DNA from 2 places in the Paraburkholderia sp. GAS199 genome. Region 1 is predicted to be linked to the other one. Evidence: riboswitches for the same ligand, from Rfam matches in the RefSeq annotation. Region 1 holds a riboswitch; the other holds the start of a gene.
The links. Region 1 has a riboswitch for manganese ahead of P3T18_RS10935 (sodium:calcium antiporter). Riboswitches for the same ligand answer to the same signal wherever they lie in the genome.

Region 1 (3,376 bases):
GCACGTCGAAACTGTCCATATAAGTTTCCTGGTAAACGATTTCACCGTTCTTGACCCACGGCGCGACCGTTTTCAGCATCTCGTCCATGCGGTAGACGAAGTCGCGCGCGAGGATGCCCTGAATCGTGGCGCGCTGAAACAGCATGTGTTGCAGGAAGCGCGGCGCGAGGTCCGGTGTGTCGAGGCCGCCGTCGTACTGCGCGATCGCGCCGCAGATCACGATGCGCGCGCGGCGTTTGATGAGCGGAATGACCGCGTCGGTGACCATGCCGCCCACGTTGTCGAAATAGACATCGACGCCGCCGGTCGCCGCTTGCACGGCCGCCTGCAAACCTTCGAGCGTCGGATGCGCGCGGTAATCGACCGCGCCATCCAGTTTGAGCGTGTCGGTCAGGAATGCGCATTTGTCCGGACCGCCCGCGATGCCGACGACCCGGCATCCCGCGCGCTTGCCGAACTGCGCCACCAGCGAGCCGACCGCGCCCGCCGCGCCGCTCACGACGAGGGTGTCGCCGGGGCGCGGCTTGCCGGCTTCCATCAGGCCGAACCATGCGGTGCGGCCGGGCATGCCGAGCACGCCGAGCGCGGTGGAGACCGGTGCGGCGTCCGGGTCGAGCCGCGTCAGTTCGCTATGGTGACATTTGGCGTACAACTGCCAGCCGCTGTAGGCGGATACCCAGTCGCCCGCTTTGAATAGCGGACTCGCCGAGGCCACCACTTCGCCCACCACGCCGGCGCGTTGCACGATGCCGAGCGGATGCGGCACGTCGTAGGTATTGCGCTCGTGCTGCTGAATGCGGATATACGGATCGACGCTGACAATGCGCGCGCGGATCAGCACTTCGTTTGCGGCGAGCTGCGTGTCGATCTCGCTTTCGCGCAATTCATAATGTTCGTCGCCGACGCGGCCTTCGGGGCGCTTGACGTAAAACCACTGGCGGTTCTGGTAACTCATGTGAGGACTCACTGCTGTCGAATACGGTTGTCGATCTTACCAGTGGCGCGCTGGCCGCCTGTCATATGTCGAAGCTTGTTGAAAGCACGATGCGCCGTTAGAATCGCCCGGTCATTGGGGAGTAGCCTTCCTTCATTCCTTGAAGGAGAACGCGTCAACATACTTGGCCTGCGGGTCATGGCGCGTTCGACCGGGTTGGTTTGGCGAGACCATTGGCGTACTGCTTCGTTCTGGTCGGACGGGTGGCGGTGCGTCATGGGTTCGTCACTATCGTCCGACCACGGAGTTGCCCTGTGAATCATCGTCGTGCCCTGTCTGTTTTCCCGTTTGTTTGCACGATGCACCGCCCGTTGCGCGGCATGCCGTTTGCACGTCCGTTCGCCGTCACGTCCCAGTTCACCATTGCGCTTTCGTTTGCGGGGAGCCGCGCATGACCGGTCTTCTGTTCGAACTCGCCATCATGCTGGTGATCATTCTGGTGGCGGCGGAGTTGTTCACCAATGCGCTGGAGCATCTCGGCGAGCGTCTGAAAATTTCCGAGGGCGTGACGGGTTCGCTATTCGCGGCGGTGGGCACGGCTTTGCCGGAGACGCTCGTGCCGCTGCTGGCTATCGCCGGCGGCACGACCGACAGCGCGGTCAATCAGGAGATCGGCGTCGGCGCCATTCTGGGCGCACCGCTGATGCTGTCCACCCTGTCGACATTCCTGATGACACTCGCGATTCTCGGCTCGCGCGGCGTCACGGGTTGGGTGACGCCGGAGCGCACGGGTTTCACGCGCGACCTGAATTACTTTCTGTGCGCCTTCGTGCTGGCGGCGGTGGCGATGTACGTTCCGCACGAGCAGATGCTGGTGCGGGCGCTTTTTAGCGTAGCGCTGGTCGGCGTCTATGTCACCTACGTGGTGATGACGTTCCGTGCGTCGGATCAGCTGGTGGACGCTGGTCACGGTACGGAAGCGCCAGGCAAAATGCTGCTCTCGCGGATCGGCATTCCGACGAATCTCGCGACCATTGCCGTGCAACTGGCGCTCGCCGTCGCACTGCTGGTGTGGGGCGCGGAAGGTTTCATCCATGGCGTGCGCGGCGTGTCACAGGCGCTCGGCGTGTCGCCGTTGCTGCTGTCGCTGCTCATTATTCCGATCGCGACAGAGTTGCCGGAGAAGGTCAACAGCATCCTGTGGATTCGTCGCGGCAAGGATACGCTCGCATTCGGCAACATCACCGGCGCGATGGTGTTTCAGGGGACGCTGCTGCCGGCAATCGGCATCTTGCTGACGCCGTGGACACCGCGCATCGAAGTGGTGACCGGCATCGTGATCACGCTCGCCGCCGCTGCATGGTTGCGGCTCAACGTGCGCGAACGCGGCGTGCCGGTGTGGGCGTTGCTGGTGAGCGGCGTGTTGTATGCCGTCTATCTGGCAATCACGCTGACTCGCTGAAGAATGGGATCGGCGGGAAGATTCGCCGATCCTCGCCGACTGTTTTACGCAGCCGAATGACGATGAAAACGCGACGATTACCGCAAGCTTTTAAACCCGGAGTGAGTGCACCCGCAACCGAACGCAGAAAATGCCGCTTGAATGGCCGATGAATTCGGGCGCTGGCGGAAATGCGCTGGTTCTGGTCCGGTTACAAAATTTATCTCTGTTCTTTTACGGGACGTTTGCTAGTATTTCTGAACGACGTTTCTCGCTGTTCCCGTTGCGCCTCCCGCATAGTCAATGCGGCGTCCGTGTGTTGCTGAAGGAGCGTCCATGCCCGCCATGTCTTCCGTCACGCCATCCAGACAACGCTTCTTTTCTTTGCGGCAACCCGGGTTGCGCTGTGCCCGCTCGCTTATTTTCGCTTCACGAAAGAAATAAAGTTTGAGTTGTCGCGATTATGAATCGGCTAATGTCGGTCTGAAAAATCACGCGGTGTCGGGCAAAAAAATCACAATGCCCTCTGCCTTTTCATAATCGTCGAATGGCAACGAACTGCACTCGCGTACAAATGAAAGTTTGATAGACGAGGCGAAAAAATGGCCGTTCTGCGTTTGCCTGGATCCGCAGCACTTCTCACCACCGTCGGCCTCGCTTTGTCGCAGCCGGCGCTCGCAACCGAAGGCGGAATCGGCCGGCCGATCACCGGTATGCAGGTCACGCCTTATGCCGGCGTCGTGCCGCCCACCAGCGACTGGGTCGTATCGGCCAGCACCATTTACTACGAAGGTTCGCTGGGCGCGAGCAAATCCATTCCGATTGCCGGAACGGTGACGGCGGGCATCAATGTGACGGCGATCTACACCATCGTCAGCGCGATCAAAACCTGGGGCATCACCGTGGGCGGCTGGAACTTCGCGTCGGTGTTCGGCGTGCCGTTTCAATACACCGACATCTCGTCCTTCCACGGCATCCTGCCGAACGATTCCAACACGCAG
Region 2 (3,376 bases), on a different contig from region 1:
GGCCTGGTTCTGGGCTTGCGTCTGGGCTTGCGTCTGAGTCTGCGTCTGGGTCTGTGACTCGGTTTGCGTGCGGCGGGCCTTGAGTTCCTTGAGCATTTCAGACGGCGGAATGAAGAACGGGTTTTCCTGCACGATTCCGTTGATCAGCGTGAGCGGGTGCGTGCGCAACACGTCCATCAGCATCGCGCCGGACAGTTTCGCCATGTCGTAGACGCACACGGCGGGCTGCCGGTTGCGTTCGATGATCTCGTTGACTTCGGCCTCGTACTCGATCAGATCCGGCGCGCTGGCGAGATCGCCGAACGCCCAGTCCATATTGCCCATGATGCGCAGCCGCGAAAACCCTGCGTCGCGTCCGGAACCGGTGAGGTGATCGACCATGCGCAGCATCTGCTGTTTGTCGAAACGGCCTTCTTCGTCGAGATAGGCTTCTGGCCAAGTCACGACTTCGAGCTGACCGCACGCTTCGCAATGCGCGACGTCGATGCCCGCCGCGGCGAGCCTCGCGCGGTGATCTTCCGCGAGATTGGGCGCGACGATATGGAAGTTCTTCTCGCCGGATTCCACGGCCTGCCGGTAATACGGAATCAGGGCTTCGTATTCCTGGTCGCGGCTGTCGAAGAACGCGCAGACGTGGTACGCGTCCATCAAAGTGCCGGCGATAGCGATGCGATCGTCCATTGAATGCCCCTGGGTGACGGCGGGTCGTGCGGTCTGATGACGGGAAGTGGCAGCCCGAAGGGCGCCACCCGTCCCGAATCGGGCAACGCATGCCTATGGTATGGCATTGCCCGCTGAAATATGCTTTTTTCTGCTTGCCGTGCGGATCAGAACATCGGGTACTGCTGCGGATACAGCGCGGTTCGCAGCGCCAGGCCACCGAGCACGACGAAGATGACGGCCGCCAGAATGTGCACGGCCTTGGTCGGCAGACGGTCGGCGAATTTGTGACCCAGGTAGATCACCGGCACGTTCGCCAGCATCATGCCGAGCGTCGTGCCGGCCACCACGCCGAAAAACTCGTGAAAGCGCGCGGCGAGCGCGATCGTCACGACCTGGGTCTTGTCGCCCATCTCGGCGAGAAAGAACGTCAGGGCCGTGGTGCCGAAAACGCCCATCGGATGTTTGGTGGACACGGCATCGGCGCCGTCGAGCTTATCGGGGATCAGAATCCAGACGGCCATCACCGCGAACGAGGCAACCACCGCCCAGTTCAGAATGGCCGGGCTGAGAATGCTGGCGAGCCACGCGCCGAGCGCGCCGGACGCGGCATGATTGATCAGCGTCGCGACAAACACACCGAGAATGATGGGGATGGGTTTGCGATATCTCGCGGCCAGCACGAGGGATAGAAGCTGGGTCTTGTCGCCGATCTCAGCGAGGCCGACCACGCTGGTCGATACGAGGAATGATTGCATGTATTGTGGGCCGGGCCGCTCTATAAGAACGCAATGACACGCACTCCGGCGACCCGGTCAGGTCGGAATGCGAGTCATCGGTCTTGCCAGGCAAAGTGCTGTGCACGCCATGGCGGTCTGGCGACCTCCAAGTATGTTGACGTGCACCCTCGAACATTGCAGTCGAGGCGGCTACTCCCCAATGAGAGCCGCGATTCTACCGCGCCGTCAGCGAGCGGCGCAACTTACGCCATTAATCGGTTCGCGGCGCGTGGGGTGGGGCGCGCGCACTTCAATGAGAGCGCCGCGCAGCCGGATTCACAACACCTGCAGATGCTCGGCGAGAATCACGCAGCCGATGCCGATCAGCACGACGCCGCCCGCCAGTTCCGCGCGTCGTCCCACCACGTTGCCGATGACGCGGCCGAGCAGCACGCCGATGGTCACCATGGTCGCGGTGGCGAGGCCGATGGCCGCGGCGGTGGAGTAGATGTTGACGTTGACGAAGGCGAGGCCGGCGCCGACCGCCATCGCGTCGATGCTGGTCGCAAAACCGGTGAGCGCAAGCAGCCAGAACGAATGGGCGGTTGGTTTCGTCTCGTGAGTTTCGCTGGCGGAAAAGCTGTTGAAGATCATGCGCGCACCGAGCACGCCGAGCAGCGTGAACGCAATCCAGTGATCCCAGGCCGATACGTATTGTGCCGCGGCGCGGCCGAGAAACCAGCCGATCAGCGGCGTCAGCGCTTCGATGACACCGAAGATGAGGCCGGTGCGTAGCGCTTCGCGCCAATGCGGACGATGCAGGGTCGCGCCTTTGCCAATCGCAGCCGCGAAGGCGTCGGTGGACATGGCAAAAGCGAGGAAAAGCGTTGCAACAGGGTTCATGAGAGAGGTGGCTCGTGGTCGGGCGGAAACCGCGACACACCGCCGCGCCCGACCGGTCGCGTGGTGTGTCGATGGTCTTGCCAACTAAAGGGCTGCCTGCACCACGGTCTGGCGACCGAGAATGTTGACGCAGGCGCTTCTGGGTAGAAGCCGGCTACTCCCCAAAGACAGCACGAGCTTATCACGTCAGAAAGCTTTTTGTAATTAAACTGGCCTTACGGGTCGGCAATACGAGTCGGCCAAACGCGTGGCGCAGCGTTCAGGCCGCGCGTTGCGACATCCAGCGCCGGTAACGGCGCGTGCGGCATGCGTCGGTGGCCTGTTGCAGAAGCAGGGCGCGCAGCGGGGACACCGCCGGGTCGGTCGTTTTGCCGAGACTCAGTTTGCGCAACTGGAACTTGACGGTCGCCATGTTCGCGAGCGACGCCAGCGTCTTGTTCCTCCAGACGATCGGCGGCAGTTCGGGCGCGCTGTCCTTGCCGCTTTTCCAGTCCCGCGGCAGATCGGGATGGATCGCGAGGGCCGTGCCCACGCCGACCATCTCCACGCCGCTCTCCACCACCTGCTGCGCGACCTGCCGCCGCCGGATGCCGCCCGTCACCATGACCGGCATCCTGGCGACCTTGCGGATGTCGCGCGCGAATTCCAGGAAGTAGGCCTCGCGCGCCAGAGTGCGGCCGTCGCGTGCTTCGCCCTGCATGGCCGGCGCTTCGTAGCTGCCGCCGGATAGTTCGACCAGGTCCACCTGCAACGCGCCGAGCCACTCGACCACCTGGCGCGCGTCGTCGGCCGTGAAGCCGCCGCGCTGGAAATCCGCCGAATTCAGCTTCACGGCAACGGCAAACGCCGGCGACACGGCGTCGCGAACCGCTTCGACGATGGCCAGCAGCAAACGCGCGCGGTTCGCCAGCGAGCCGCCCCACCGGTCGGTCCGGCGGTTGGTGAGCGGCGACAGGAACTGGCTCAGCAGATAGCCATGCGCCGCGTGGATTTCGACGCCGGTAAAGCCCGCCTGTTCCGCCAGTTGCGCCGTGCGGGCGAATCGCGCGATCACGTCGTCGATGACTTCCTGCGTCATGGCGAGCGGCGTATTG

Region 2: it holds a riboswitch for manganese, as region 1 does, so the genes downstream of both, mntP (manganese efflux pump MntP) here and P3T18_RS10935 (sodium:calcium antiporter) in region 1, are expected to answer to the same signal.

The regions. Positions count from the first base shown of each region.
Region 1 is NZ_JBNDMM010000002.1:1,093,047-1,096,422, forward strand. Features, by position in the region: gene P3T18_RS10930 (NADP-dependent oxidoreductase) at 1-955, opposite strand, end outside; yybP-ykoY riboswitch at 1,060-1,231, shown strand; gene P3T18_RS10935 (sodium:calcium antiporter) at 1,386-2,396, shown strand; gene P3T18_RS10940 (SphA family protein) at 2,978-3,376, shown strand, end outside.
Region 2 is NZ_JBNDMM010000006.1:371,557-374,932, forward strand. Features, by position in the region: gene P3T18_RS23650 (MEDS domain-containing protein) at 1-681, opposite strand, end outside; gene P3T18_RS23655 (TMEM165/GDT1 family protein) at 828-1,418, opposite strand; yybP-ykoY riboswitch at 1,428-1,610, opposite strand; gene mntP (manganese efflux pump MntP) at 1,716-2,282, opposite strand; yybP-ykoY riboswitch at 2,293-2,457, opposite strand; gene P3T18_RS23665 (NADH:flavin oxidoreductase/NADH oxidase family protein) at 2,542-3,376, opposite strand, start outside.